DNA from 3 places in the Pantoea sp. CCBC3-3-1 genome. Region 2 is predicted to be linked to each of the others. Evidence: riboswitches for the same ligand, from Rfam matches in the RefSeq annotation. Region 2 holds a riboswitch; each other region holds the start of a gene.
What was found. Region 2 has a riboswitch for thiamine pyrophosphate ahead of thiB (thiamine ABC transporter substrate binding subunit). Riboswitches for the same ligand answer to the same signal wherever they lie in the genome.
Positions count from the first base shown of each region.

Region 1: it holds a riboswitch for thiamine pyrophosphate, as region 2 does, so the genes downstream of both, thiC (phosphomethylpyrimidine synthase ThiC) here and thiB (thiamine ABC transporter substrate binding subunit) in region 2, are expected to answer to the same signal.
Region 3: it holds a riboswitch for thiamine pyrophosphate, as region 2 does, so the genes downstream of both, thiM (hydroxyethylthiazole kinase) here and thiB (thiamine ABC transporter substrate binding subunit) in region 2, are expected to answer to the same signal.

Region 1 is NZ_CP034363.1:233,398-243,820, reverse strand. It holds gene nudC (NAD(+) diphosphatase) at 1-495, opposite strand, end outside; gene rsd (sigma D regulator) at 572-1,078, shown strand; TPP riboswitch at 1,199-1,299, shown strand; gene thiC (phosphomethylpyrimidine synthase ThiC) at 1,387-3,321, shown strand; gene thiE (thiamine phosphate synthase) at 3,318-3,965, shown strand; gene EHV07_RS00935 (HesA/MoeB/ThiF family protein) at 3,955-4,716, shown strand; gene thiS (sulfur carrier protein ThiS) at 4,700-4,900, shown strand; gene EHV07_RS00925 (thiazole synthase) at 4,902-5,678, shown strand; gene thiH (2-iminoacetate synthase ThiH) at 5,675-6,802, shown strand; gene EHV07_RS00915 (glycosyltransferase family 32 protein) at 6,813-7,829, opposite strand; gene rpoC (DNA-directed RNA polymerase subunit beta') at 8,398-10,423, opposite strand, start outside.
Region 2 is NZ_CP034363.1:804,100-814,522, forward strand. It holds gene polB (DNA polymerase II) at 1-1,079, opposite strand, end outside; gene EHV07_RS03620 (DedA family protein) at 1,254-2,018, shown strand; gene thiQ (thiamine ABC transporter ATP-binding protein ThiQ) at 2,040-2,741, opposite strand; gene thiP (thiamine/thiamine pyrophosphate ABC transporter permease ThiP) at 2,725-4,335, opposite strand; gene thiB (thiamine ABC transporter substrate binding subunit) at 4,311-5,297, opposite strand; TPP riboswitch at 5,337-5,444, opposite strand; gene sgrR (HTH-type transcriptional regulator SgrR) at 5,481-7,142, opposite strand; gene EHV07_RS03645 (sugar efflux transporter) at 7,390-8,568, shown strand; gene leuD (3-isopropylmalate dehydratase small subunit) at 8,644-9,249, opposite strand; gene leuC (3-isopropylmalate dehydratase large subunit) at 9,259-10,423, opposite strand, start outside.
Region 3 is NZ_CP034363.1:3,227,371-3,237,793, reverse strand. It holds gene EHV07_RS25090 (S6 family peptidase) at 1-3,162, opposite strand, end outside; TPP riboswitch at 3,499-3,601, shown strand; gene thiM (hydroxyethylthiazole kinase) at 3,637-4,428, shown strand; gene thiD (bifunctional hydroxymethylpyrimidine kinase/phosphomethylpyrimidine kinase) at 4,425-5,225, shown strand; gene fbaB (class I fructose-bisphosphate aldolase) at 5,368-6,420, shown strand; gene EHV07_RS15185 (FUSC family protein) at 6,560-8,611, shown strand; gene EHV07_RS15180 (GntR family transcriptional regulator) at 8,614-9,300, opposite strand; gene EHV07_RS15175 (mannitol dehydrogenase family protein) at 9,401-10,423, opposite strand, start outside.

The DNA of each region.
Region 1 (10,423 bases), 570 kb from region 2:
TTCGCCGACTTCAACGAAGCCCGCCAGCACGGTATAGACGTTGTTACGATGTTTTGTGTGTTGGGCCAGCAGGATTTCGTCGCCACGGCGGATTGCCACAATGATGCAGGGCGCTATCTGCGGATAATAACGCTGACGGCAGTGTCCGCAAAGGCAAGCCCGCTCGGTTTTACTGAGGTGCATGGGGTGCCCGCAATAGCCGCAAAATTTGTGTGAGCGATAGAACTCCGCGAGCTGAATACCGCGCCCGGCCAGCTGGAACAGGCCAACATCCTGATCGAGGATTTGTCGCAGGGAACCCATTTCATCAGACCGGCTTTCACAAATCAGGTAAACGGGCTCGCCCTGCCACTCACCAATTACCGACGCTTTTTTGCCTGTAAGTTCCAGGTTTTGCGCAGAACCGTACGGTAATTGACCTTTTGGCAACCATAGTTTATGGTCGTGGCTGACAACCCACCAGCCAGCGTCTACGCTTGAAATCTCAACTTCCATAAATTGCTCATCCTCAGCTTCACAAACTTACTGGATTGGGATTAGACATTGTTAAATATCACTCACGGAGTCACTCATGCTTAACCAGTTAGAAGTTCTGGCCTCGCGCGTAGGCGGATGTAGCGACCTGGTAGACTTTTGTCTGCACTCACGTAAGCAATTACTCATCGCTTATTATCAAATGGTTGGCATCAAGCCTAACAAGGATTCGCTGAGTACGCTCGACGAAAACGCGCTGGATACCTTTTGTCAAAGCCTGGTCGATTATCTTTCTACCGGCCACTTTACCGCTTATGAACGCTTTATCGAAGAGATGGAAGGTACGGAACAGCTGGCCAAAGCCGCGCTAATCTATCCCTCTTTGCAGGCCAATACTGAACTGATTATGCGTATTTATGATACTCATCTGGAAAACGCTATCGATCACAACAACTGCATGGAGTTTCAGCAGGCGCTGTCAGAAGTTGGCGAAGCGCTGGAAGCGCGTTTTACCCTGGAAGATAAATTCATCCAGCTGGCCTTAGAGAAAGGTACGGTAAAGCAAGACGCAGCTAATGATGAGGCCATTGTTCGTCCGGCGTAAGTCGTTATGAAAATGTAAAATCCTTGTAGTTTTAAAAAAGCCCCTTTATGCTGAATGGGCAATACAGGTGGTTCGCCCTGTGCCAGCCACTGTCGTTCTGTTTGCTTACGGGCAGCAGAATTCTTCTTGTCGGAGTGCCCTTAGGGGCTGAGACCGTTCATTCGGGATCCGCGGAACCTGATCAGGTTAGTACCTGCGAAGGGAACAAGAGTAAATATTCAGTGTGGGTGTAACGCCACTTGTTCACACCCTGCGCTTACTCCTCCGAACTCCGGACAAGCAACATTCCCTTTATTCAGGAACTTGCTATGTCTACCCCCAGTAAAAAACCCAATCGTCGTGAACAACGTGCCGAAGCGCAGCAGTTTATTGATTCCCTGCAAGGTTCTGCCTTTCCCAATTCAAAACGCATCTGGCTGACCGGATCACGCCCGGATATCTGTGTACCGATGCGCGAAATACAGCTCAGTCCGACCGTCGTTGGCGGCAGCAAAGATAATCCGCTGCTGGAAGAAAATGAGCCGGTTCCGGTTTATGATACAGCCGGCCCTTATGGCGATCCCGAGGCAAAAATTGATGTGCATGCCGGTCTGAATAAGCTGCGTGACGGCTGGATAAGCGAGCGTGGTGATACGCAATATATCAAACAACTCAGCTCGGTTTATACGCAGCAGCGTCTGGCGGATGAAGGCTTAGATCATCTGCGCTTCGATAATTTGCCGCGTCCTCGTCGTGCGCTGGCTGGCCGATGCGTGACTCAACTGCACTACGCCCGGCGGGGTGTTATTACACCCGAGATGGAATTTATCGCAATCAGAGAGAATATGGGCCGCGAGCGGATCCGTGGTGAAGTGCTGCTCCAGCAGCATCCGGGTAATAGCTTTGGTGCCAGTCTGCCTGAAAACATAACGCCGGAGTTTGTTCGTCAGGAAGTGGCCGCCGGACGCGCCATCATCCCGGCGAATATTAACCATCCCGAATCTGAGCCGATGATTATCGGCCGTAACTTTCTGGTTAAAATAAACGCTAACATCGGTAATTCCGCTGTCAGTTCCTCCATCGAAGAAGAAGTAGAAAAACTGGTGTGGTCCGCACGCTGGGGCGCCGATACGATCATGGATCTTTCTACCGGCCGTAATATTCACGAAACGCGCGAGTGGATCCTGCGTAACAGCCCGATTCCTGTCGGCACCGTTCCTATCTATCAGGCGTTGGAGAAAGTGAACGGCGTGGCGGAAGATCTGAACTGGGAAGTGTTCCGCGATACGCTGCTGGAGCAGGCTGAACAGGGCGTTGATTACTTTACTATTCATGCGGGCGTGCTGTTGCGCTATGTGCCGATGACGGCAAAACGCCTGACCGGCATTGTGTCACGCGGTGGCTCGATCATGGCTAAATGGTGTTTGTCGCACCATAAAGAGAGCTTCCTGTATGAACACTTCCGCGAAATCTGTGAGCTTTGCGCTGCTTATGACGTTTCGCTGTCGCTGGGTGATGGCCTGCGTCCCGGATCTGTTCAGGATGCCAACGACGAGGCGCAGTTTGCCGAGCTGCGCACGCTGGGCGAGCTGACCAAAATTGCCTGGGAATATGACGTGCAGGTGATGATAGAAGGGCCGGGACATGTGCCGATGCAGATGATCAGACGCAATATGACTGAACAGCTGGAGCACTGTCATGAAGCGCCCTTCTATACGCTTGGCCCACTGACCACCGATATCGCCCCGGGTTATGACCATTTTACCTCCGGCATCGGTGCCGCGATGATCGGCTGGTTCGGTTGCGCCATGCTCTGCTACGTGACGCCGAAGGAACATCTGGGCCTGCCCAACAAAGAAGATGTGAAACAGGGGCTGATTACCTACAAGATCGCCGCGCATGCTGCCGATCTTGCCAAAGGCCACCCCGGCGCGCAGATCCGCGATAACGCCATGTCTAAAGCACGCTTCGAATTCCGCTGGGAAGATCAATTTAACCTTGCGCTCGATCCCCACACCGCACGCGCTTACCACGATGAGACGCTGCCGCAGGAATCCGGCAAGGTTGCCCATTTCTGTTCGATGTGCGGGCCCAAATTCTGCTCGATGAAGATCACTCAGGAAGTCCGTGAATATGCGGCTAAGCAGGAAGCGGAAGCAAAACCTATCGAGATTGGCATGGCGGAAATGTCACAGGCGTTCCGTAGCCGTGGCAGCGAGCTTTATCATCCTGCCGATGCGCTGACGCCGGAGGAGAAAGTATGAACCGGGGCCCCTTTCCCCTGACGGAAGCTCGCCTCGGTCTTTACCCGGTAGTGGACAGCGTGGAATGGATAGCGCGTCTGCTGGAAGCTGGGGTGCGCACCCTCCAGTTACGGATAAAAGATCGGCCTGAAGAGGCAGTAGAACAGGATATTGCTACTGCAATTGCGTTGGGAAAACGCTACCGGGCACGGCTGTTTATCAACGATTACTGGCGCCTGGCTATTCGTTATCAGGCTTATGGCGTCCATTTGGGTCAGGAAGATCTGGACGTTGCCGATCTGGATGCGATTCACCGCGCCGGGCTTCGTCTGGGTCTGTCCACCCATGATGATGCCGAACTGGATCGCGCGCTGGCCGAACAGCCTTCCTATATTGCCTTAGGTCATGTTTTTCCTACGCAAACCAAAGAGATGCCCTCTTCTCCTCAGGGACTTGAGGCGTTAAGACGGTACGTCTCGCGCTTGCAGGGCGTTTCTACCGTAGCGATTGGCGGCATCAGTCTTGCGCGTGCGCCTGCGGTACTGGAAACCGGCGTGGGCAGCATCGCCGTGGTCAGTGCGATAACCCAGGCGGCCGACTGGCAATCTGCCACGGCAAAACTCCTCGCGCTGGCCGGTACGGGAGGCATTGCTCATGCTCAGTAATAACGACTTCATGCGCTACAGCCGCCAGCTGCTGCTGGAGGAGTTTGGCCTTGACGGACAGCAAAAATTGCAGCGCTCCAGCGTGCTGATTGTAGGCCTGGGTGGACTGGGATCGCCTGCTGCGCTCTATCTTGCCGCCGCAGGCGTCGGCAAGTTACTGCTGGCCGACAACGACAACGTGCATATCAGCAACCTCCAGCGTCAGATCCTGTTCCGCAGTAATGAAACCGGCCAGAGCAAAGCGCTGCTGGCTAAAAAGCATTTGCAGGATTTGAACCCGCAGGTGGAGTTTATCGCCATGGAGCAACGCATGGATGCCGCGCTCCTGACACAAACGGTGCAATGGGTCGACCTGGTCCTGGACTGTAGCGACAACATGGAGACGCGGCATGCAATCAATGCCGCCTGCGTAGTAAACGCAACCCCGCTGATCAGCGCCAGCGCCGTAGGCTTTGGCGGCCAGCTGCTGGTGCTGGCCCCGCCTTTTCGCCATGGCTGCTATCGCTGCCTGTGGCCTGACGAAGCTGAACCACAGCGGAATTGCCGTAATGCAGGGGTGCTCGGCCCGGTGGTCGGCGTAATGGGCACCTTACAGGCGCTCGAAGCGTTAAAAATGCTGGCGGGACAGCCTTCCGTTTTAGAGGGGCGGCTGCGGTTATTCGACGGCAGGCAGCAAACCTGGCGCACGCTCACGCTTGAACGCAGCGAAAACTGCCCGGTTTGTGGAGAACGCAATGCGCATTGTCATTAACGACGAACCGCAAACCATCAGTGCGCCACTGACATTGCACGATCTGCTGAACGCGCTGTCACGCAGCCAGCCCGGCACGGCGCTGGCCGTAAATCAGCGTATTGTGCCACGCGAGCGCTGGGAAGCTTATCTTTTACAGGAAGGCGATGAACTGGTGATTTTCCAGGCCATTGCCGGAGGTTAAAATGCTACAGATTGCTGATAAAACGTTTTCTTCCCGGCTGTTTACCGGCACGGGGAAGTTCGCCAGCCCGGCTATCATGCTGGAAGCGTTAAAAGAATCCGGTACGCAGCTGGTGACGATGGCAATGAAGCGGATAGATCTGCGCGGCAGCGACGATGGCATCCTTCTCCCTTTACAGCAGCTTGGCGTGCAGCTCCTGCCAAACACCTCCGGCGCGAAAACGGCGGAAGAAGCGATTTTTGCCGCCCGTCTGGCGCGTGAGGCGCTCGGTACCCACTGGGTCAAACTGGAAATTCATCCTGATGTGCGCTATCTGCTGCCTGATGCTATTGAAACGCTGAAAGCGGCTGAAGTGCTGGTCAGAGAAGGATTTACGGTACTGCCCTATTGCCATGCCGATCCGGTATTGTGCAAACGGCTGGAAGAAGCGGGCTGCGCCGCAGTGATGCCGCTTGGTGCGCCAATCGGCACCAATCAGGGACTCAAGACCCGCGATCTGCTGGCGATCATTATCGAGCAGTCGGGCGTTCCGGTAGTGATTGACGCAGGGATTGGCGCCCCCAGTCATGCCAGCGAGGCGCTGGAGATGGGTGCCGATGCGGTGTTGGTGAATACCGCAATGGCATCAGCCAGCCAACCCGTCCAGATGGCGCGCGCTTTCAGGCTGGCCGTTGAGGCTGGCGAACTGGCTTACCGCGCCGGTCTGGGAAGTCGTCATCAGCAGGCCGTTGCCTCCAGTCCGCTTACGCGCTTTTTGCAAAGCGGAGAGGCGATATGAAAACATTTGTCTCACAGTGGGAAAAGCTGGAATGGGATGATATCCGCCTGCGGATCCACAGCAAAACATCGGCTGATGTGGAACGGGCGTTAAATGCGCCCAGAGTCGGCCGGGAGGAACTGATGGCGTTATTATCTCCAGCTGCTCAGGCGTGGCTGGAACCGATGGCGCAAAAAGCGCAGATGCTGACTCGCCAGCGCTTCGGCCATGCCGTCAATCTTTTCGTGCCGCTCTATCTTTCCAATCTTTGCGCCAACGACTGCACCTATTGCGGTTTTTCCATGAGTAACCGCATTAAGCGCAAAACGCTGGATGCGGCTGAAATTGAGCGTGAGTGTCAGGCGATCCGCGCGATGGGTTTTGATCAGCTGCTGCTGGTAACGGGTGAGCATCAGACCAAAGTCGGCATGAACTATTTCCGCCAGCATCTGCCGGCAATCCGTCAGCATTTCAGTTCGCTGATGATGGAAGTCCAGCCAATGAGTGAACCTGAATATGCCGAGCTGAAAACGCTGGGGCTGGATGGCGTGCTGGTTTATCAGGAAACGTATCATTCGGCGGTTTACAGCCAGCATCACCTCAAAGGCAACAAGCAGGATTTCTTCTTCCGGCTGGAAACACCTGACCGGCTCGGGCGGGCTGGCGTGGATAAAATTGGCCTGGGTGCGCTAATTGGCCTGTCTGACAGCTGGCGAACCGACTGCTATATGATGGCAGAGCACCTGCTATGGCTACAGAAAACCTACTGGCAGAGCCGCTATTCCGTCGCTTTCCCTCGCCTGCGTCCCTGCGCGGGCGGTATTCAGCCTGCTTCAATAATGGATGAAGCACAGCTGGTACAGGTGATTTGCGCTTTTCGACTTTTTGCACCAGAAGTGGAACAGTCGTTGTCGACAAGAGAATCGCCTGAGTTTCGCGACAAAGTTGTGCCGCTGGCTATCAACACGGTGAGCGCCTTCTCAAAGACGCAGCCCGGAGGGTATGCTAACGGCCAGAGCGAGCTGGAGCAATTCTCTCCGCACGATAACCGTCGCCCCCAACAGGTTGCAGAGGCGTTAATCCAGGCGGGTATGCAGCCAGTATGGAAAGACTGGGACAGCTATTTGGGAAGAGCGCCCATTTAAGCGATACGCTTTACGCCGGGCTGCCAGGCATGTCGCTAAACGGCATTTTTGGCAGCGTTTCTTTGCTTTCGGCAAACAATACCTGACCGATCAGGCTGTCTTTATTAATTGCGCCATAACGCAAATTTGTCGCCAGATATTTGCGATCCAGCCCGGTCAGCTTTACCAACGGCGGTAAAACATCGGGAACCCGGTCAATCATAAACATCCGACTTAATTTTACCGCATCCCAGCTCACCAGGCGCTGATAAAATATGGCGTTGGCTTCACATTTCCTTAAATAGAAATTGTACTGACTAAATTCGCGTAAAGCCTGCTGCTGGGTGATATTCAGAATCAAATACTCTGGATCGGTAATTCGCTGTAGAATTTCGGTGTAATTAGGTAAATTTTTCAACTGAATGAAATGATTGCGTGCGCCCAACTCAACAATAGGACGGAAATAATGCAGCCAGCGTTTAATAAAGTCGCTATTTTTGGGTACTGCCATAAACCAGGTTTCAATGATGGGATAATGCTTATCAATCGTTGAGACATCACGATAGAAGGCAACCATGTCATAACGGTTATCGAGGTTGACCGCCAGCAGCTCATCAAGGCTACGGTTCAGGATAGTCGACGCATCCATCCAGATACCGCCATATTTATAGAGCAACTCCAGGCGAATGACATCACTCTTGTGGGCGACTTTTATATCCTGATGCTTAAATACCAGACCCGGCAGGTACTGCTGTAAATTGGCGTTGTTAACCACCGTTAGCGTATAGCCCGGATTTTCACGAGAAACTTTATTAACGAAACACTGTATCTCATGAGGAAGGGTTTCACCGGCCCAGAACATCCAGATTTGCTTTGGTATCGCTTCTGATCCTCTCTGGTGCCTGATGATATCTAAATCTTGTTCAAGAGCAGGATTGTATTCCGCCATTTTGCCACGCTTCAACAGAACCTTTTCGGCACGCAAGCGTATTGAAACTGCATTTTTTAATAGCGGCAGCGCAAGTGCCTTGAGCTTAGTCTTGTTCATAACCCCTCCATCAACCGGGCGGTCAAATTAACCGGCTGGTTCAGACGCAACGAAAGAAACCCGAAACAGGGTTTAATGTGGACATTAATATGTTTAAAAGGAAATTAACAAACAGACTCAAATCTAACAACTTTTTAATTATTTAACAGGGGGATTTAAGACAAAGCTCAGCATGGAAATGCAATTACAACCTCCATAAGGGAATAAGAACCTGTCAGACAATAAATTATTACTGATGAATGCTGATGGTTTAACTGCCTGCTTTTTATGGCATTCCTCGTAATTTTAATAAACGCTATTTTGTTTCTCTAATAAAGCCTGGATCGCTATTCCATAAAAAATGTTTGCCGCTGGCCGCTTTTCGCTTTCCGGGTAAAGTGTATTCCGTTGAGGTCATGTCGGCATCAACCGGGCCCGATGTTTCTTCCACGCTGTCGGGCTCGCCTCCCTACCCTTTTCCTGGCTGAAAGCCAATCGGCTTACCAACGCTTGTGGCTCCGCCAGCCTGAATTTCCGGCATAAAAAAACCGCTCCGAAGAGCGGTTTTTTAACGTGGCTTTAGCAACGATTAATCGTCGTTACCGCCCAGACCTGCGTTCAGCAGCTCTGCCAGGCTGGCGGAAGCTTCGTCTGCGGTCACCTGAGGTGCCACAGTCACTTCGCCTGCCGCTTTACGGCGCATACGATCCTGGTGATAAGCGTAACCGGTACCGGCTGGGATCAGACGACCCACGATTACGTTCTCTTTCAGGCCGCGCAGTTCGTCGCGTTTGCCCGCAACGGCTGCTTCGGTCAGTACGCGCGTCGTTTCCTGGAACGATGCCGCAGAGATGAAGGATTCGGTCGCCAGTGACGCTTTGGTAATACCCAGCAGATCGCGCATATAGGTCGCTGCGATTTTGCCGTTGGCTTCCAGTTCACGGTTAGAAATCTTAACGCGTGACACTTCAACTTGCTCGCCGTCCAGGAAGTCGGTGCTTCCTGCGCTTGCGATGGTTGCTTTACGCAGCATCTGACGAACGATGACTTCGATGTGCTTATCGTTAATCTTAACGCCTTGCAGACGGTAAACTTCCTGCACTTCGTTAGTGATGTAACGCGTCACCGCATGCACGCCACGCAGACGCAGAATGTCGTGTGGTGATTCTGGGCCATCGGAAACCACGTCACCGCGCTCCACGCGTTCACCTTCGAACACGTTCAGCTGACGCCATTTCGGAATCATCTCTTCGTAATGATCGCTACCGTCAATCGGGGTGATAACCAGACGACGCTTCCCTTTGGTTTCTTTACCGAAGGAAATGATACCGCTGATTTCAGCCAGGATTGCCGGCTCTTTCGGACGACGGGCTTCGAACAGGTCAGCAACGCGTGGCAGACCACCGGTGATGTCCTTGGTACCGCCAGATTCCTGAGGTACACGAGCCAGGGTATCACCCGAGCTGATCTTCACGCCATCTTCCAGCTGCACAATCGCTTTACCCGGCAGGAAGTACTGAGCAGGCATATCGGAGCCTGGGATCATGACATCGTTGCCGTTGGCATCAACAATTTTCAGCGCTGGACGCAGATCTTTACCACCGGCAGTACGTTCTGCACTGTCCAGGATCACCAGAGATGACAGACCGGTCAGGTCATCAGTCTGGCGGGTAATGGTCTGGCCGTCGATCATGTCAGTGAAGCGAATGAAACCGCTCACTTCGGTGATGACCGGCATGGTGTGCGGATCCCAGTTTGCTACGGTCTCGCCCGCTGCAACCTGCTCACCATCACCTTTCGCCATGGTCGAACCGTAAGGAACCTTATAGCTCTCTTTAGTACGACCAAATTCGTCGATCATTTTCAGCTCGGTGTTACGTGAAGTAACAACCAGCTTGCCAGCGGAGTTGGTAACCGACTTGGCGTTGATCAGTTTCAGCGTACCTTTGTTCTTCACCTGGATGCTGGATTCAGCAGCCGCACGAGATGCCGCACCACCGATGTGGAACGTACGCATCGTCAGCTGTGTACCCGGCTCACCGATGGACTGTGCTGCAATAACGCCGATGGCCTCACCTTTGTTGATGATGTGACCACGCGCCAGATCGCGTCCATAACAGTGTGCACACACACCGAAGTCAGTTTCGCAGCTTACAACAGAACGCACTTTCAGGCTGTCGACAGAATGCTCTTCCAGCAGGTCACACTGTTGCTCGTGCAGCAGGGTGTTGCGTGGCAGCAGGATGTCTGCAGTGCCTGGCTTGAGAACGTCTTCTGCGGTCACACGACCCAGAACGCGCTCGCGCAGTGGTTCTTTCACGTCGCCACCTTCGATGACCGGAGTCATCATGATGCCTTCGTGCGTGCCACAGTCGTCTTCGGTAACCACCAGATCCTGTGCCACGTCAACCAGACGACGGGTCAGGTAACCGGAGTTAGCGGTTTTCAGTGCGGTATCCGCAAGACCTTTACGCGCACCGTGCGTGGAGATGAAGTACTGGAGTACGTTCAGACCTTCACGGAAGTTCGCGGTAATTGGCGTTTCGATGATGGAACCATCTGGCTTAGCCATCAGACCACGCATACCGGCCAGCTGACGAATCTGCGCAGCAGAA
Region 2 (10,423 bases):
ACGGTTGCGCGCTCAAGCAGAAACGGCATCAGATCGGTGTGCTGAAAAATGCGTGTTACCAGCTCGCAGTCTTTTAAATTGTAATGGGCGAGCGCGGGTTTGTTTTCGGCAAAGCGCTGGTCAATCTCCTGCATTCGGTCCCAGGGATTGTTAATGGCTTTGCCTTCGCCTAACAGCTCGCGCGAGACGGATTCGAGACTGAATGAGGCAAAATCCCAGAAAGCGGATTTGAGGGCGTCAATACCGTCAATAATTAACCGTCCGGTCGCCTGAGCAAAAAAGATCCCTGGCTTGAAGCCGTGCTCGCGCCACTCCAGCGTCTCATTATTACGACCCAGCCGCAGCGGAATACCGTAGCGATCGGCATGCTTTTGCAACATGCGCAGGTCAAACTGCACCACGTTCCAGCCAATCAGCACGTCAGGGTCATGTTTCAAAAACCAGGCATTGAGTTTTTCCAGCAGCTGCGGGCGGCTGGCGACGTATTCCAGATTGAAATCCAGCTTGCTGGCATCGCCATTCTCCGGCCCCAGCATATACACGTCACGCTGGCCGCAGCCTTCCAGACCAATGCAGTAGAGTTCACCGTGGCGGGTGGTTTCAATGTCCAGCGAGACCCATTTCAGCGGCGGACGGTAAGTCGGATTAGGTTTGAGGCGGGCGTCGACCAGGCTGTTACCGCGAGGCTGGCCGCTGAACCACACGGGAGCGGTAATAAACCGTTCCATCAGGAAACGTTCCGGCGGGCGGATATCCGCTTCATACACCATCACGCCATTTTCCCGCAGCAGCTTTTCCAGTTTTTGCAGCTGGCGATACTGTTTACAGTAAATAGCGGTGACCGGACGCTGCCGGAAGTCTTTCAGATTAAGCGGCACCAGCCGATAGTCGCGCTCATGCGTAAGGAGCGCTTCGGCCTGAGCAAGCTGCTGCTGAGGAAGAAAAGCCACCGACTCCTGCACGGGCAATACCACCCGCTGCGGGCCGGCATCGGTCGCCAGCCACAGAACAATCTCCGTCCCGGACGGCGTGTCCCGCCAGTGGCGGGTAAGCAGAAAGCCTGCGCGTGCGTCGTTCACCAGATGCCCTTATTGCTGTCACAATGAACAAGGATAACATGTTCATTTATACAGTGTCTCCCGCCTTATCCATGTCGTTATCGCTTGCGTCAGTATTCGCATACAAATCAGCGCTTGACGCCATTCAGCCAGCTCAGGACAATCCGGGATCCTGTTACAGAAAATGTGAAAAGTATGGAAGCCTGGCTACAACATCTTATTACGCAATCACTTGCCTGGTCGCTGCTGGCTGTTGGGCTGATTACCTTTTTCGAATCGCTGGCGCTGGTAGGGCTGCTGCTGCCCGGCACGGTGCTAATGGCGTCGTTTGGCGCGCTGATCGGCAGCGGCCAGATTGGTCTGTACCCGGCCTGGGCCGTGGGAACGGTCGGCTGCCTGCTTGGCGACTGGATCTCCTACGCTATCGGCTGGCAGTTTAAAGGACCGCTTCACCGCTGGTCGTTTATCAAAAAACATCAGGCGCTGATGGATAAAACAGAACATGCGCTGCATCAGCACAGCATGTTTACCATTATTGTCGGTCGCTTTGTTGGCCCGACGCGTCCGCTGATCCCGCTGGTCGCGGGCATGCTCGAACTGCCAGTGAAGAAGTTTATTCCGCCGAATATTATTGGCTGCATCTTTTGGCCGCCGCTTTATCTGCTGCCGGGTATTCTGGCTGGCGTGGCTATCGACGTGCCAAAAGAGGCCAACAGCGGCCTGTTTAAATGGTTGCTGTTAGCGGTTGCGCTGCTGGTCTGGCTGGGTGTCTGGCTCGGCTGGCGCTGGCTGCGGGTGAAAAAACAGAACGACTGGGCCACGCCTTATCTGCCCGTGTCCCGTTTACGCTGGCTGGCACCGTTAATGATGCTGGCGGCCATCGCCAGTTTTATTGCTATTCAGTTCCATCCTATGATGCCAATTTTCCGCCATCTGCTGTGGCAAGTATTTATTGGATAGTGATGTGTCGGGGTCGGCCGTTTATCGCAGGCCGATCCCTAACACCGCCGCCTCACTGACCTCACCGTTCAGCAGTGCCTGTGTGCTGCCATCCCAGTAAATGCGACCATCGACAATCAGCACGCTGCGATCCGCGATGCGTGCCGCATCTTCCAGACTGTGCGAGACCATCAGCAAGGTAAGATTACGCTCCCGGCAGACTTCATCGACCAGCTGTAGCATTTCTTTGCGCAGGGCGGGATCTAATGCCGAGAAAGGCTCGTCCAGCAGCAAAAGCGGCTGCTGACGCATCAGACAGCGGGCGAGGGCGGCACGCTGGCGCTGGCCGCCAGAGAGTTCCGCAGGCAGCCGCTGCAAATATTCACTCAGCCCCACGCGCCCGGCAATAGACTGCAACTGTTGCTTTTGGCCGGCATCAAGCTTCATGCCCGGGTGCAGCCCCAGCGCGATATTTTGCGCCACGGTGAGGTGGGTAAAAAGATTGTTTTCCTGAAACAGCATCGAAACCGGGCGCTTTGCCGGAGCACTTTTGACGTGGTCTTGACCTGCCAGCAGCAGGCCACCGCTGTCGGCGTGAAGAAAACCAGCGATCAGTGAGAGTAGCGTACTTTTCCCTGCGCCGCTTGGCCCAAGCACCGCGACCCGCTCGCCAGGCTGCATTTGTAAGGCAAAACGCATTGGCAGATGATGATAAAGATAGGTCAGATTAGTCAGCGTTAGCATGGCGTCCCGGCAGTTTTTCAATCAGGGTAAACAGCAAAAAACAGAGTAGCAGCAACAGCAGCGCGCTAACCGCACCGTCCGCGCTGCGATAGGCGCCAATTTGCTGATAAAGATAATAAGGCAGCGTGCGGAAATCATCATTGCCAAACAGCGCTACGACGCCAAAATCGCCAATCGACAGCACGCAGGCAAAGGCCAACGCCTGTGCCAGCGGTCGTTTCAGCGCGCGAATTTCAATCAGACGCACCCGGTTCCAGCCGCGAATATCCAGTGCTGTACACAGGCGATCGTAGCGTTCTGCAATGTCGCGCAGCGGATTTTCCAGCACTTTCATTGCGTAAGGGATGGCCATCAGCGCATTAGTAAAAATGACGATGCCGTCTGCCGACTGCGGTAGCCCGGTGGTTTCATTAAGCAGCAGGAAAAAACCGGTAGCTAATACAATGCCCGGCATCGCCAGGATCAGCATACCGCTCAGCTCCAGCATCTGGCCGGAAAAAGGCCGCTGCCGCAGACGCAGCTCGCGACTGCTCCACAGCAGCATAAAGGTCAGGATCACGCACAGCATGCCCGCACCCAGTGCAATCCGCAGCGAGGTAAACGTTGCCTGCCAGAGTGCAGGCTGTTGCAGCACCCTGGCCATTCCGCCGTTCAGGCCCTCGGAGATAACGGCCACCAGGGGAGGCAGTAGTAACAGCAGCGCCAGCGTTAGCAGCAGGCCGTCAGTGAGTTTTGCGGTCAGACTCTCCTCCGGGTTGCGCCAGCCACTGATATTGGCCGTTCCGGCAGGCAGCGCCTTACTGAGTCGCTGGCTAACCATCACCAGCGCCAGACAACAAACCATCTGGATCAGCGCCAGCAGCGCTGCCCGGCCGGGATCATAATCAAAATTTAACGCCTGAAAAATAGCCAGTTCAATGGTGGTCGCTTTTGGCCCACCGCCCAACGACAGCACGGTTGCGAAGCTGGCAAAGCACAGCATAAAGATCAGCGCGCCCGCAGGCAGGATCTGGCGGCGCAGCCACGGCCATTCCACAATCCGAAAATGGTTCCAGCCAGCCACCCCCAACTGGGCAGCCAGCTGGCGCTGTTCGCCAGGAATTTGCTCAAGGGCCTGAAGCAGCAGTCGTGCGGCCAGCGGCAGATTAAAAAATACGTGCGCCAGTAAAATACCTTGCAGGCCGTAAGGCGTGAAGCTGTAGTTCAGCCCAAGCAGCGAACAAAGCTGCGCCAGCCAGCCGGTGCGGCCATATACGCTGAGGATGCCGAACACCGCTACCAGCACCGGCAGCACCAGCGTCATCGCGCAAAGGCGTAGCAGCATTTTTCGCCCCGGAAAGCGGCGGCGATATAAAGCCCGCGCCAGAGGAATAGCGGGCAGGACTGAAAGCGAGGCAGAGAGAAAAGCCTGCCAAAAAGAGAAGCGCAGCACGTGCCAGAGATAGTCATCCTGCCAGATGCTGTGCCAGTCGACGGCAGGCGCGCTGCGCCACAGGGCCGTTATTGCCAGCAGTGCAACAGCCACCAGCAGCGTGGCCGCCAGTGCACCCGGCACCAGCGGACCGGCGGTTAGCGGCTGACGGCGCGTTGCCATGCATTGATCCACTGGCTACGTTGGCTGGCGACTTCCTGTGGCGAATACTGAAGCGACACGGTCGGGATGGTCAGCGTCTCAAAGCCTGCGGGCAGCTTGCTCTGCACGACGGGGTACATCCAGTTCCCTTGCGGTATCGCGCTCTGGAAAGGCTTATCCAGCATAAATTGCATAAATTTCTGTGCCAGCTGCGGCTGCTTGCTGCCTTTCAGCTGCCCGGCGACTTCCACCTGCAAATAATGACCTTCGCTGAAGTTTGCCGCAGCGTACTGGGTTTTCTTCTCTTCAATCAGATGGTAAGCCGGAGAGGTGGTGTAGCTCAGCACCATATCGCCTTCCCCTTTCAGGAACAGGCCGTAAGCCTCGCTCCAGCCTTTGGTCACGGTGACGGTTTTCTTCGCCAGTTTTTGCCACGCGTCCGGCGCATTATCGCCAAAGACTTTTTGCATCCACAGCAGCAGGCCAAGCCCCGGCGTGCTGGTGCGTGGATCCTCATAAATCACCTTCAGTGGGCGATCGCTTTCCACCAGTTCCTTCAGGCTTTTGGGCGGATTTTGCAGCCGGGTTTTGTCATAGACAAAGGCGAACCAGCCATAGTCGTAAGGCACAAAGGTGCTGTTGCTCCAGCCACCCGGCACGGTGATTTTGTGAGTATCGACATGACTCGCGGCAAACAGCCCGGTTTTTTCGGCCGCATCCAGCAAGTTATTATCCAGCCCCAGCACCACGTCAGCCTTACTGTTTTTGCCTTCCATCCGCAGACGATTAAGCAGCGAGACGCCATCTTCCAGCGCAACATACTTCAGCTCGCAGCCGCAGCTGGCTTCAAAAGCTTTTTTAATTGCCGGGCCGGGGCCCCAGTCGGCAGAGAAAGAGTCGTAGGTATAAACCGTCAGCGTGGGTTTGGCGGCAAAGGCCGGGAGCGAACAGAGAACCATCAGAGGAAGAACTTTTTTTAACACTTTGCGTTCCTTGTAGAGGGAAGTGACGCATGATCTGAGCAGGCGAGTCATCTCAAATCCCTGGGCCGGTATTAGCCGGGTCAGGTTCGATGGGTTTTTCTCAGCGTAAACGGACTAACAACCCGTTATGCACCCTGTTGAGGTCGGCATAATCATAATGATTTCCGGCGGCTTGCGAAAGCATCACGATTCCGGCGGCGCGAACCAGGCGGATTTGAAGTCGAACCAGCCGAGCGTGTTCATCCGCACATTGCGCATGCTGCGTTCGCCTTTCAGCAACAGCCAGTGGTGAAACAGAGGATGGAGGCTGCCGCTGGTAATCAGCTTCCTGCTCCAGTCGGCCAGCGGTAGCTGCTGTTCACGCCAGCGCTGGGCGTCGCTTTCCCAGTCTACGGTCAGACAGTGGCGCATCAGCGGCATTTCATACAGCAGGGCAAACAGCGAAAATTCCAGCGGCAGCGTAAAGTTGGCGCTGCCCAGCCAGATATCGCTTTCTGCCTCGCCACGATACCAGGTTTCGTAATCGACCTGTCTGGCGATCAGTTCAACGCCTTTCTCAGCCAGCAGCGGCCGTAAGGCATTGGCGATGCCCTGATGTTCAATATGATCGCTATAGAAAGTCAGCGTTAGCGAAGTCAGGCCTTCCGGTTTTTCTACAGGCGTGATGTCATTGCGATGATGCCAACGCGGCAGCAGGCCCCACGCGGGAAACCAGTAGCGCTGATAGCCAACGCCGGACTGGTTCAGCAAGGCAATGGGATTAGCAATGGCGCTGACCCAGCGTCTGATATGCTCATTGCGTCCTGCCTCTGAACGCTGATCGAACAGCAAAAAATAGCAGCCTTCCTCCAGGCGGCTCTCTTCCGACTTTTCGGCCTCGCTGCCGCCTTCCAGCTTCACGCCTGAGTAGACCAGCTCCTCACTGATTTCTGGCAATACCCAGATATTGACCTCATCAATGAGCGCTCTGAAGCCAAAGTAATCATCAAAGGCCTGAATACGCAGCTGGCTTTGCTGATTATGCACCACCGCATAAGGCCCGGTACCAATTGGCTGGCGAGCGAAGTCGGGCAGGGAAGGCCACTCTTTCGGCAGGATCACGGTGCTGACGCTGCCCAGTAGCCAGGGAAGCCAGCTGTCAGGTTGATGCAGATGGATATCCAGCGTCCATGGGGTAGACGACGAAATATGCTGGAAATTGGCATACAGCGGCTGGGCTTTGAGCCTTTCCAGCGAGGCGATAACGTCCACCATCTCCATCTCACGACCGTGATGAAAATGGATCGCCGGACGTAAGAAAAAACGCCAGTGGCAGGGCGAAACCTGCTGCCAGTGATGGGCGATATCCGCTTCGATTTCCCCGTTTTCCTCATTTATCCGCGTCAGGCTGCTGAAGATTTGGCGGGCAAGGTGCGTTTCTGAGCGGCGCAACGGCGTAGCCGGATGCAGGTTGAGCAGTGAACGGTAGTAAAGAACGCGAAGGATATGCCGTCCCTGGCGGAAACTGCGGCCCAGATGCGAGATAAGCATCTGGCGGACGGCATTTTTATCGCCAACCAGCTGCACCAGCTGATCGATGCGATCCTGTTCCAGCAGGTCCTCCGCCCGCTGCTGCTGTAACGCGAGTCCGGTATAAAGAAAACTCAGCGTTGAGCGCTTACCGCGTCCCGCTTCTGCCTGCCACGCCAGCCAGCCTTCCTGCTGCATCGCATTCAGCAGATTACGCATATGGCGGCGTGAACAGCTAAGCTGCACGGCTAAATCGTTGAGCGTGGTTTCCTGTGTCTTGCCCTCACAGCATTGCCACAGCCGGATAAACTGCTGATGTAAACGCTTCGATGTCATAAAAGAGGAACTCTTGGCCAAAAGCTGTCAGTTTTTCTTGCCTTATATTAAGGCAATAATGAAAGCGGATGAAAGAGCGGGAGGCATTCTCTGAATGGCGCTCTGACATTTCATTTTTTTACGATCTGAGTATGGTGCTGTTTCACCAGCCAGCGGGCGTTTTGCCTGCTGGCTTTTTTCATTGCATGTTTTCTTCTATGCTTCGTTATTCCCTGCTGTCGCGATATTTTTCCTTGAAGGATCAGTTATGAAATCGCTTCTCACGCCCGGCCGTCGTATCAATCCTGTGTATCTCGCTTTTATGGCCGTCTCTTTTATGGTCGGGGTTGCGGGTGCGCTTCAGGCACCTACCTTAAGCCTGTTTCTGACTCGCGAAGTGCAAGTGCGTCCGTTTTGGGTTGGGCTGTTTTATACTGTTAACGCTATTGCCGGGATTGTGGTCAGCCTGCTGCTGGCCAAACGTTCGGATAACCGTGGTGACCGACGGATGCTGATCCTGTTTTGCTGTTTGATGGCGGTAGGCAACGCGCTGTTATTCGCTTTTAACCGTCATTACCTGACGCTGATTACCTTCGGCGTACTGCTTTCAGCGATCGCCAGCGTCTCGATGCCACAAATTTTCGCCCTGGCACGTGAATATGCCGACAGTTCGGCGCGAGAAGTGGTGATGTTCAGCTCGGTAATGCGTGCTCAGCTGTCGCTTGCCTGGGTTGTCGGCCCGCCGCTTTCCTTTGCGCTGGCGCTGAATTATGGCTTTACCACCATGTTTGCTATCGCCGCAGGCCTGTTTGTGGTTTGTATTGCACTGATTTGGTTTGCGCTGCCCTCTGTTCCACGGGTTGAGCAATCGCCTGAGGTATTAGTGACCCAGATAAGCGCCTGGAAAAACAAGGATGTGCGCCTGCTGTTTATCGCCTCGCTGCTAATGTGGACCTGCAATACCATGTATATCATTGATATGCCGCTTTATATCAGCAGCGTGTTGGGATTGCCGGACAAACTAGCCGGCCTGCTGATGGGCGTGGCGGCAGGGTTGGAGATCCCGGCGATGCTGCTGGCGGGTCATTATGTAAAGCGCTTTGGTAAACGTAAAATGATGCTGTTTGCGGTGCTGTCCGGCGTGGTGTTTTATCTGGGGCTGGTGCTGTTTCATTCACGGGCGGCCCTGATGGCGCTGCAAATTTTCAACGCCATTTTTATTGGGATTATCGCCGGGATCGGCATGCTCTATTTTCAGGATTTGATGCCAGGCAGGCCGGGCGCAGCAACAACGTTATTCACCAACAGCATTTCAACCGGCGTAATCCTTGCGGGCGTTTTGCAGGGCGCATTAGCCGAAAGCTTCGGCCATTATTCGGTTTACTGGGGCGCGCTGATCCTGTCGCTGGCGGCGCTGGCGATGTCGGTGAAAGTGAAGGATGTTTGAGTTTCTGAATTTTAAGAGGTAAAAAAACGTGCTGTACGCTGGTGCAGCACGCTTTGGGGAGGTTGTTTAAATCCGCTAGCGCAAAAACACGGGCTGCTGCTGCTCGTAAGCGGTGATATCCGCATCGTGCTGAAGCGTCAGGCCGATATTATCCAGCCCGTTAATCAGGCAGTGACGACGGAAGCTGTCGATGCTAAACGCATAACCTTTCTCACCGGCAATGACCTGCTGGTTTTCCAGATCAACGGTGAAGCTGATGCCCGGATCCGCGGCAACCCGCTGGAACAGCTCCTCGACTTCCTCTTCACTCAGCGTCACCAGCAGCAGCTGATTGTTGAAGGAGTTATTGGCAAAGATGTCTGCGAAATCGCTGCCGATAATCGCCTGAATGCCATAATCGGTCAGCGCCCAGGGCGCATGTTCACGTGAAGAACCGCAGCCAAAGTTTTCGCGGGTAAGCATAATGCTCGCGCCGCGAAACTCAGGTTTATTTAATACAAATTCCGGGTTAGGGATCTGGCCTTCCGCGTCAAGATAGCGCCAGTCGTAGAACAGATTGCGGCCAAAGCCGGTGCGCGTCACCATCTGCAAAAACTGTTTAGGAATGATGGCATCGGTATCAACGTTAGCCGCATCCATCGGCACCACGATGCCGGTGTGTTGGGTGAATTTTTTAGCCATAACGATCCCTTAAGTCAGCTCGCGGATATCGGCAAAATGCCCTGCGACCGCCGCAGCGGCAGCCATTGCCGGGCTTAACAGATGCGTGCGCCCGCCGCGCCCCTGGCGACCCTCGAAGTTGCGGTTGCTGGTGGAAGCGCAGCGTTCTCCAGGGCTGAGACGGTCGTTGTTCATCGCCAGGCACATGGAGCAGCCAGGCAGGCGCCATTCAAAACCGGCATCAAGAAAGATTTTATCTAAACCCTCCGCTTCCGCCTGCGCTTTCACCGGACCGGAACCCGGTACGACATAGGCCTGAACGCCCGCCGCAATCTTATGGCCTTTCACCACCAAAGCCGCCGCGCGTAAATCTTCAATACGCGAGTTGGTGCAGGAACCGATAAAGACTTTGTCGATCTTCACATCGGTCAGCCGCGTTCCGGCTTTCAAATCCATATAAGCCAACGCTTTTTCGGCCGAAGCACGTTCAATCGGATCGCTGAATGAGGCCGGATCGGGAATGCGTTCGTTAACGGCAATCACCTGGCCTGGATTGGTGCCCCAGGTTACCTGCGGTGCAATCTCTTCCGCCTTCAGCGTGACGACTTTATCGTACCGCGCACCGCTGTCGGATTTCAGCGTGCGCCAGTAAGTAACCGCCTCGTCCCAGGCGGCTTCCTTCGGCGCGAACTGTCGACCTTTAACGTAATTAAACGTGGTGTCGTCCGGCGCGACCAGGCCCGCTTTCGCGCCCAGTTCAATCGCCATATTGCACAGCGTCATACGGCCTTCCATACTCAGGGCTTCAACTGCCTGACCGCAAAACTCCACCACGTGACCGTTACCGCCGCCGCTACCGGTTTTACCAATAATTGCCAGCGCAATATCTTTAGCGGTAATCCCCAGCGCGGTCTGACCGATCACCTCAATCTTCATGGTTTTTGCACGAGACTGCTTCAGCGTCTGCGTTGCCAGCACGTGTTCAACTTCCGAGGTGCCGATACCAAACGCCAGCGCGCCAAAAGCGCCATGCGTGGAAGTATGCGAGTCGCCGCAGACAATGGTCATGCCTGGCAGAGACATGCCCTGCTCGGGGCCAATCACATGCACGATGCCCTGAAAAGGATGCTTGAGGTCATACAGCCGTACGCCAAACTCTTCACAGTTTTTGATGAGCATTGACATCTGGATGCGT
Region 3 (10,423 bases), 2.4 Mb from region 2:
GGAGGGCAGGGAAATATAAGCCGGAACCTGCGGCGTCACCGCGCGTCGCGTCGGTTTTGCAGGCTGAGGCGGTTCCTTTTCCGCAGGCGTTGCGGCCGGGGTTTCTTCGGCTGGTGCTTCTGGCGTTGCGGCTGGGGTTTCTTCCGCAGGCGCTTCCGGCGTCACGATCGGGGTTTCTTCGGCAGGTGCTTCCGGCGTCACGATCGGGGTTTCTTCCACAGGTGCTTCTGGCGTTACGATTGGCGTTTCTTCGGCAGGCGCTTCCGGCGTGACGACTGGCGTTTCTTCGGCAGGCGCTTCCGGCGTTGCGGCTGGGGTTTCTTCCGCAGACGCTTCCGGCGTGACGATTGGCGCTTCTTCCGGAGGCGCTTCCGGCGTGACGATTGGCGCTTCTTCCGCAGGCGCTTCCGGCGTCACGATCGGCGTTTCTTCGGCTGGTGCTTCTGGCGTGACGATTGGCGTTTCTTCGGCAGGCGCTTCCGGCGTGACGATTGGCGCTTCTTCGGCTGGTGCTTCTGGCGTGACGATCGGGGTTTCTTCCGCAGGCGCTTCCGGCTCGCTATTGCTGCCTTCGGATAACAGAACGTTTTGCAGGCGATAATCCCAATATTGACTGCCGCTACCGCTGACTTCGCGCTCGCTTTCCGCCGCGCTTCCCGGAGCAAATGCATACAGGCCATAAGCCCATGCGCCGCTGGCAACATAGTCACCCGCCAGTTTGAAACGATCTTTTGACGAATTTCCGCCAACCTGAATAATCGATACGCCTTCCGTATTATCGGCCGTGCCGTTGGCGTTGCTGTCACTGTCCGTCCAGCTACTCAGACTGTTAATGCTAACCATAACAGAGTCGCCATCGTTGATGTCTCCGGCAATCAGCAACTTGTCGGTCGCATTGCGATTGAAAGCGCTGTTCAGTGCCAGATTCACCGTACCGCTGGTATTCAGATTAGCCAGACTCAGCGTCGAGTAATTCGCCGTTTCGGCATATAAAGCGCCAGGATAGAGGGTTGATCCCTGGCTTGCATTTACCGTCTGTAGCGTTCCGCTACCCGCCAGCACGGTACCGCTTGCCATATTGACAGAAGGGGCCACATTGCCATTTAGCGCCAACGTGCCTGCTTCTAATTCGATATCCCCAGCGGTGGTAATATCCCCTTCAGCGAGTAAGACACCTTCACCGCTTTTTACCAACTTACCGTTGCCGCTAATATCTGCCGTAATCATGGATGACAGACCTTCTACGCTGCTTTCACGTTCGGTAATATCCGCCGTCAGCACGCTGTCCGTTCCTGCCAGCGTCAGGCTACCTGAAAGCAGAGTATGGGCATAAAGAGTCAGGCTGGCATTGTCTGCGACAGAGATCGTCCCGTCTAAAATGGCATGATCGCTCACCGTTAATGCTGCACCCGAGAGCACATTAGTCTTGTTTGTCAGGTAAGACTGCTCGCTCCAGTCGTCGCTGTAGAATACGTTACCGGCATGCAGCGTTTGCTGGCCTGACAAAATCAGCTCACCGCGCTTCACCGCCAGCGTTTCCACATCGGCCCCACCGGACAGTGTTGCACGGTAAGCGCTGTCTGATGCGTAATAGGAAAGATTTAGTTTGCCGCTATTCTGTTCGCCGATATGTCCAGGAAAGTTGAAACCATTGCCATACAGCGTGACGACGCCGGTTTTATCCAGGTTGCGGTTAACAATTTTTGCACCATTATCGTTATGGTTAATTTCTGCAAAAGTTAAGCCGTTGCCGTTAATATCCAGCGTCCCGCCGCGATAGCCAAACTGAATATTTTTGGTGTTAATCTGATCTTTATCCGCCAGCACCACCACCGGACGACCGCTAACCAGCGTCAGGGTAGAAAAGGCCTGCTTTAAGCCGTTTGCATCGGCCTGCTGATCGAGGATAACGGTCCCGGCACCCACGTTTAATCCACCGCTGTTTGCGCCTGTCGCATTAATATGCAGCGTGCCGTCACCGATTTTATGCAGCACATCGCCAGCAAGGCCATTTACCTGCCAGAGTACGGTCTTGTCTGCATCAACTTCGATACCACCGCCGACCCAGCTGTTATTCTGGCCCTCTGCCGATTTAACCTGATAATTATTGGAAAACTGAAGTTTGGCAGCGCCATGATTAACCGCCTGGTTTAAAACCAGAGTGCCGCCTTCGCCGTTAAAACGGAGATCTTTCGTGGCATCTAATTCTTCGTTAGTGGCATCGGTGGGCAGCGTTTTATCAGTGCCATGCCACAGCCAGCTTTTAGCCCCTTGGGTAATGGCATTTGGATCCCAGTTAATAATGCCCTCGGCGCTGCTATCAGTAATATCGGGATCGACATTGGCCGCCATCACTTGCTCAACAAAAGCATCCTGCACAAATAAAATATATGAACGCAGATTATAAGGCCCGTCGTTACCACCGCTGGTTAATACGCCTGCCAGTTTCCAGACTTTATCGACATTATCATAAACCAGCATTGGGCTGCCGCTGTCGCCGCCCCGGCTGGCACTGTCCAACGGCTGCACGTTGGGATCATCCGGGCTGTAGTTGTACCACCGCAGGCGCCAGTTTTCGAAAGTGGGATTGGTCATGGTACCGCCGGTTTTCCAGCTGTAAGCGCCCGCCAGTTGCACCAGCTCTTGTGTTTCGGCATCAACCTGAAATTGCGTACCCGCGCCCACCCGGGCGTACCAGGTATAGCGATCTGGATTTTCGCGTAATTCCGTGCCAACCACGGAAGGGATGGCGGCAGCTTCAGTGACAACCTTATTTAAACGAGGCAGATGAAAATCGCGCACGTCATATTCATTGCGATTAATCAATTTATAGATCGTTTTGTATTTGGCGTTATTGCCAAAATCAACGGTTTTATAACCGGTATTATGCTGTACGCTGGCAAGGTAAGAGGCAGAGAAAAGCGTAGCGTAGCCGCCGGAGACAACAGCACCAAAATCAGGCATCGGATAATCAAGTATGCCTGCAGAAGTGCCGTCGGTTTTAAAAACTTCAATATTTTCTCTGCCAACCGCATATTTCCCAAGGTTTTCAGCAAAGTCGCGGTATTCCTGAACGGCGACATCTTCCCGCATCACGCCAGCAAGAACGGACGTGGCGGCAAAGAAATTGCAGCAAAAAATAGCAAGAAACTTAAGCTTCATTTAATTCCCTTTGTAATCGGCATGTTGCAAATATCTTTGGTGCGTACAGCAATAAGAATTATCTTATTACTGATTAAGTTTGCCATGTGATTTTTTTAAAGCCACCTTTTGTGCCGATTTAATAAGTATTAAACTGGCGCGTTAGTTTAGTTTTATGATTAATGCTTCCAGTTAATGTTAGGCAGGTTGCAAATATATTTATATTGACAGGTCGACTATTTTATTTGTGAGATTCATGTGTTCTTCTTGTAATAGCTTCAGCTGTTTCTTAGGCGAAACGGCAGGATGAGGTAAAACTTGCGTTAATCCAGCCGCTTCCTTATGCTGCAAAGCTTGCACTATGACTCGGGGTGCCGTTTCTTTCCAAAGAAAGGGCTGAGAAAAACCCGTTGAACCTGAACTGGATAATGCCAGCGGAGGGAAGTCAGATGCCCAACCGCATCGCCTTCTTGTACGCCGGTTGGGAGTCTTATTTTGATCCAACCTTCTCGCTTTACGGCAGCGATGGCTGCGCCTTCTTTAAATCTTTTTCACCAGGCTTCACCGCTGATCCACTGCCTGACCAACGATGTGGTGCAATCCTTTACCGCCAACGTTTTGCTGGCGCTTGGCGCTTCTCCTGCCATGGTTATCGAACCCTCTGAAGCCCGGGAGTTCAGCGCTATTGCGGATGCCGTACTGATCAACGTCGGAACGTTAACAGCGGCGCGCAGTGAGGCGATGCTTACCGCCGTTAAAAGCGCCGTAAAAGCCGGGCGTCCCTGGACGCTGGATCCGGTGGCAGTGGGCGCCTTAACTTTCCGTAGTGACTTCTGCCAGCAGCTGCTGGAATACCGTCCGGCCGCCGTTCGTGGCAATGCTTCGGAAATTATGGCGCTGGCTCGTCAGACGGTTTCCGGGCGAGGTGTGGATAGCCTCCACGACTCCTCTGCCGCGCTGGAGGCGGCCACGCTGCTGGCTAAATCAACCGGGGCGGTGATTGCGGTGACGGGCGAGATCGATTTCATTACCGATGGGCTCCGCATTCTGGCCGTGCCAGGCGGCTCGGCATTAATGACGCGGGTGGTAGGAACGGGCTGCGCGCTCTCAGCGGTGGTTGCCGGTTTTACCGCGCTGCCAGGTGACAGGCTGGTTCATACCGCCAGCGCTTGCCGTTTGATGAGCCTGGCCGGAGAAAAGGCTGCTGCCACAGCGGGCGGGCCAGGCACCTTCGTGCCGTTGTTTCTTGATGAATTGTCTCGTTTACATCCGGAGGCGATGGCATGAAACGAATCAACGCGCTGACAATTGCCGGCACCGATCCCAGCGGTGGGGCAGGCATTCAGGCCGATCTCAAAACTTTTTCAGCGCTGGGTGCTTACGGCACCAGCGTGATTACCGCACTGGTAGCGCAAAATACGTGCGGCGTGCAATCCGTCTTTCCTGTCGATGCGGATTTCGTTGCAGCGCAGCTTTCCTCTGTGCTGAGTGATGTACGAATCGACAGCGTTAAAATCGGCATGCTGCATGACTCCGATATTGTTGAGGTGGTCGCGCAGGGGTTGCAATGGGCTGAGATTCCCTGGCTGGTACTGGATACCGTTATGCTGGCCAAAAGCGGCGATCCGCTGTTGTCGGAGCGCGCAGTAAAGACGCTGCGGGAGCGTCTTTTACCTCAGGCTTCGCTGATTACGCCCAATCTGCCCGAAGCGGCTGCATTGCTGGGCTGTGCAATTGCCCGTGATGAAGACGAGATGCGGCAGCAGGGCAGGGCACTGCTGGAAATGGGCTGTCAGGCGGTATTAATGAAAGGCGGCCACCTGAGCGATGAAGAAAGCCCTGACTGGCTGTTCACGCCTCAACTGGAGCAGCGTTTCACCGCTCTGCGCGTGCCGACAAAAAATACGCATGGTACCGGCTGTACGCTCTCTTCTGCCCTGGCGGCGCTACGCCCGCGTCATCAGGACTGGATAACAACCGTCCGCGAAGCCAAACAGTGGCTTCAGGTCGCGCTGGAACAGGCGGATACGCTGGAAGTGGGCGCAGGTTTTGGGCCGGTGCACCATTTTTATCGCTGGTGGTAGCGCATCTGGCAAAAAACTTTATGGGGAAGGTTCTGAAAAATGGAGTCAGCAATTTGCCTTAAGCGCGGTTGCGGGTCCACGCTGTTGGGGGTCAGGCATTTCAGCCGGGGGCGTTTGCTCTCATACACCAACAGGAGTTTACATGACGGACATCGTACAGTTACTGGGCAAAGAAGCAGACTCTCTTTTGCAACATCGCTGCATGACCATCCCCGCAGACAGCCTTTATCTGCCGGGTGCGGATTATGTTGACCGGGTGATGGTCGATAACGACCGTTCACCAACCGTGTTGCGTAATATGCAAACGCTGTATAACACCGGTCGCCTGGCGGGCACGGGCTACCTTTCCATTCTGCCTGTGGATCAGGGCGTGGAGCATTCTGCCGGGGCCTCTTTTGCCGCGAATCCGCTCTATTTCGATCCCAAAAACATCGTCGAACTGGCCATTGAAGCGGGTTGTAACTGTGTCGCCTCAACCTACGGCGTGCTGGCTTCGGTTTCACGCCGCTATGCACACCGTATTCCCTTTCTGGTGAAACTGAATCATAACGAAACGTTGAGCTATCCCACGCAGTACGACCAGACGCTGTACGCCAGTGTTGAACAGGCTTTCAATATGGGAGCCGTGGCGGTTGGCGCAACTATCTACTTTGGCTCTGAGCAGTCCCGCCGCCAGCTGGAAGATATCTCACATGCTTTTGAGCGGGCGCACGAGCTGGGGATGGTCACCGTGCTTTGGGCTTATCTGCGCAACAATGGCTTCAAAAAAGATGGCGTGGATTATCATGCCAGCGCCGATTTAACCGGCCAGGCCAATCATCTGGCTGCCACTATCGGTGCCGATATCGTTAAACAAAAACTGGCGGAAAATAACGGCGGTTATAATGCCCTGAAATTTGGCTCTACCGATGAGCGGGTTTACAGCAAGCTGACCAGCGATAACCCCATCGATCTGGTGCGTTACCAGCTGGCGAACTGCTATATGGGACGCGCAGGGCTGATTAACTCTGGCGGCGCTTCGGCTGGCGAAACCGACACCGCGGAATCCGTGCGCACCGCGGTCATTAATAAACGCGCGGGGGGAATGGGGCTGATTCTCGGCCGTAAAGCCTTTAAAAAATCGATGAAAGAGGGCGTGGCGCTGATTAACGCCGTGCAGGATGTCTATCTGGCGAAAGATGTCACCATCGCCTGACTGATGATTCAGGGGCCGGATGCGCCCCTGAATTTCCTGCTTTTTCAGTAATTTTGTTACAACTTCAGCCAGCAGAAGGGCGCTAATCTTTTTCCGCTCGGGATAAAATAGCCTTTTAATTCGTCGCGAGCTGTTGTTCATGAAATGGTTGTCAAAAAATGCCCTGCTGTTTGCCCTGAAAACCGGCATCGCGGCATTTTTAGCTTTATATATTGCGCTGGTGCTAAATCTTGATAAGCCAGCGTGGGCGATGGTTTCAGTCTATGTTATCTCGCAGCTCTATTCTGCTTCGACGCTGTCAAAAGCGCTGTTTCGTCTGCTTGGCACCGTGCTGGGCGGGATTTTTATTTTTCTCATCTATCCGGTTACCGTTACCACGCCGATCCTGTTCAGCTTCAGCGTTTCGCTGTGGGTTGCCTGTTGTTTATACCTTTCGCTGCACGATCGCACGCCGAAAAGCTATGTCTTTATGCTGGCAGGATACAGTGCGGCCATTATGGGCTTTGCGGATGTTACTACGCCGCTTTCTATTACCTACACGGTCATTTCGCGTATAGAAGAGATTACCGTTGCCATTATTTGTAGCGCGCTGGTGCATATGCTGGTTTTCCCGGTGCGAATGCGCAGCCTGCTGGAAAATAGCGTCAATCACTGGTTCGACAGCGCCAAAAAACTTTGTAACGAGCTGCTGACCGTTGAGGCAAAAAACCCTTCGCCGGAAAGAGAGCATATTCTGGTTCAGATGGCCAGTTATCCTGCCACCGTTGAATCGCTGATTACCCATTGTGTTTACGAAGGCGACGCTGCCCGAAAGCTCATTCGCCTGGTGGGCGCCCAATATCAGCACCTTTCTTATCTCATCCCCACGCTGACCGCCATTGAGAAGCGCCTGAGTTTACTGGCCGAACAGGATATCCGCCTGCCGGATTTTGTCGCTGAAGCGTTCAACCATTTTCTTGTCTGGCTCAACAGTCCGGAGCAGAGCGGTAACGCACAGGCAATACAGGCGGACCTTGCTGCGGCGCAGGATGAGATCGAAAGGCGCTACTATCATGGCGACATGAACGCGGAAGAGGGGCTGTTGCTTGTTGGGCTGCTTGAGCGACTGCTTAATTTTGTCCGGGTAGCGGAAAGTTATTTTGGCGCCAGGGAGCGGGTTAGCTTGATCAGCAGTAAAAAACAGCGCGGCGGGCAAAAGCTGATTAAAAAACATGCCGACAAAGGGTTAATGCTTTTATCCTGCTTTACCGCTTTTGCCGCAACGATGCTGGGTTGCCTGTTCTGGATTGGCACGGGCTGGAAAGATGGTTCAACGGCACCGATGATGGCCGCCGTGGTCTGCTCGTTTTTCGCGGCTCTGGACAGCCCCGTTGCTTCAATGAAGGTCTTCTTAAAAGGCGTGGTCATTGCCATCGTTATCAGCGTGCTGTACGTCGGGATTATTATTCCGGGCACCACGACCTATGAATCATTGATTATTTGCCTTGCGCCGGGGCTGTTCGCCCTTGGATTGGTTATTGCTAATCCGGCGACCAATTTTATTGGGTTGATTATTGCCACGCAAATCCCTGGTTTTATCGGCATGGCGCATCACCTTAAACCCGATTTGTTATCGATTATCAACGCGGCAATTTCAACCGTAGTGGGGATTGTGCTGGCTGTGGTGATTACCTCGGTCATCCGTAATAAAAGACCGGCCTGGACTGCCCGGCGCGTGTTGCGAAAAGGTATTAAAGAACTGCTTCAGTTTATCAGCGAAATAAACCTTAACGCCGCGACGCTGCTATCCCGCCAGCAATTTGTGGCGAGCCAGATTGATAAAATTAATATTATTTTGCCACGTAACAAAATCGATCCCATGGCAAACGTGGCGCTGGGCGGAAATCTGATCACTGAAATCTGGCTGGGCGTTAACTGCTATGATTTCTACGGCCGCCATCAGGCGATCCTCAAAGAATATTCGCTGGAAACCAATGTGCTGATGTTTGAAATTAATCAGTATTTTAAGAAACGGTTGAAGAATATTTCGCGTGAACCGCCCCAGTCATTGCTGGAGGCGCTAAATGGACTGCTGCTGCAAACCGAAGCCGCCAGCCGCTGTGAACCGGCGCTGTTTCGCCCGCTGTTCTACTTATTCAACATCCGTCTGGCACTCTATCCGACAGAAAGATGGCCAGCGCTTCCGACCTGATATCAGGGCTGTTCAAACCATTCGCTGTTTTGCTCGGCAATAGGCGTGATGGAAAAAATCATCTCCTGAAGATGGCGACGCAGAGCCTGTTCGGCGGCATCGGCGTTTTTTGCCAGCAGCGCCTGATAGATTTCATTGTGCTGCGCAATCAGGCTTTCTGGCGGCGAGACTTTACTCAACGTCAGAAAGCGCACCCGATCCATGGTGGCCTTGATATTTTCCACCGTCTCCCAGGCAAGCTCACAGTTAATGCTTTGCGCAATCAGACGGTGGAACTCATCATCCAGCAGCAAAAATGCCTGGCTGTTCTGACGTTCCGCCGACATTTTCTGTAGCTGTAAATTATGCTCCAGCAAAGCCAGGGCTTCCGGTGTGGCTTCCAGTGCCGCCCTGCGTACAACCGCGACTTCAACCGCTTCGCGGATAAAACGGCCATCGGCGACCCGCTGGGCAGAGATGCGACGCACAAAGGTACCGCGCTGCGGCAGGATCTGTACCAGTCCAGCTTCGGCCAGTTTAATAAAGGCTTCACGCACCGGCTGACGGGAAACGTCAAAACGGCTCGACACTTCTTTTTCTGACAGCAACGATCCGGGAGGGATGGCACAGGTGACAATATCCTGGCGCAGAAAACGATAAATCTGCTGATTAACGGGTTCGCTGGCGGTGATGGTGTAGGTCATTGACATTCGGTAATTTCATTCCGATAAGGCGTCATAAAAGCTGACGCTGGGAAGATCAGTCTAATCAGCCTGATGCACCAGCGCCAGCCCTTTTGCCATGAAACCATTACCCGGCGCGGATCGCCTGACGAACCGCAGCTTTTGCACCTGAAAGCAATAACAGCTGGTAGTAATGCGTAACGCGATCCCGGAATAGCGAGTTGTCCGGCAGGTCTTCGCCAAAGACTTCTTTCAGCGAAAGCAGAGCGGTAACACGTGGTTCACCTTCCGCGCTGCTTTGGGTTAATCGCGCCAGCTCAGACCGTAATGGATCGTTGATAACAAATGCTTTTCCCTGTTCATCAACGCCCTTTACGAAACGTATCCAGCTGGCAACGCACAGCGCCAGCAGTTCAAAACGACTGCCGTTGCGAAGATGCCAGCGAATGCTGTCGAGCCAGCGCTGCGGTAATTTTTGCGTGCCATCTGTCGCGATCTGATAAGTCCGATGTTTAATCGCCCGGTTTTTATAGCGTGCAATCAGGGAGTCGGCATAGGCAACCAAATCAACGCCGGTCGTTCTCAGCGTTGGCGCCTGCTCATCAAGCATGAGTTTGCGCGCGGCCAGCTGGTAATCAGCATCGTCCATGCACTCGCTGATGGTCTCGTAACCCGCCAGATAGCCGGTATAAGCCAGCAGAGAATGACTGCCGTTCAGCATACGCAGCTTCATCTCTTCATAAGGCAGGACATCGGCTACCAGTTCGGCGCCGGCTTTTTCCCACGCCGGACGACCGCTAACAAATTTATCCTCGATGACCCACTGGAAAAAAGGTTCGCATTCAACGCCCACCGGATCGGCACAGCCCAGTTTATGACTTAAAGACTGAAAAGCTTCGGCCGTCATGGCTGGCACAATGCGGTCGACCATGGTCGACGGGAAGGTAATATTCTGTCGGATATAATCAGCAAGCTGGCGATCCTGCTGCTCTGCCAGCTGTACCACGACGTTGCGGGTAACGTGACCATTTTCAGGCATGTTGTCACAGGACATCACGCTAAAAGGTGGAAGGCTGGCGTCGCGACGGCGCTTAATCGCTGCCAGAATAATCCCCGGCAGAGATTGCGGATCTTCAGGGTGCGCCAGGTC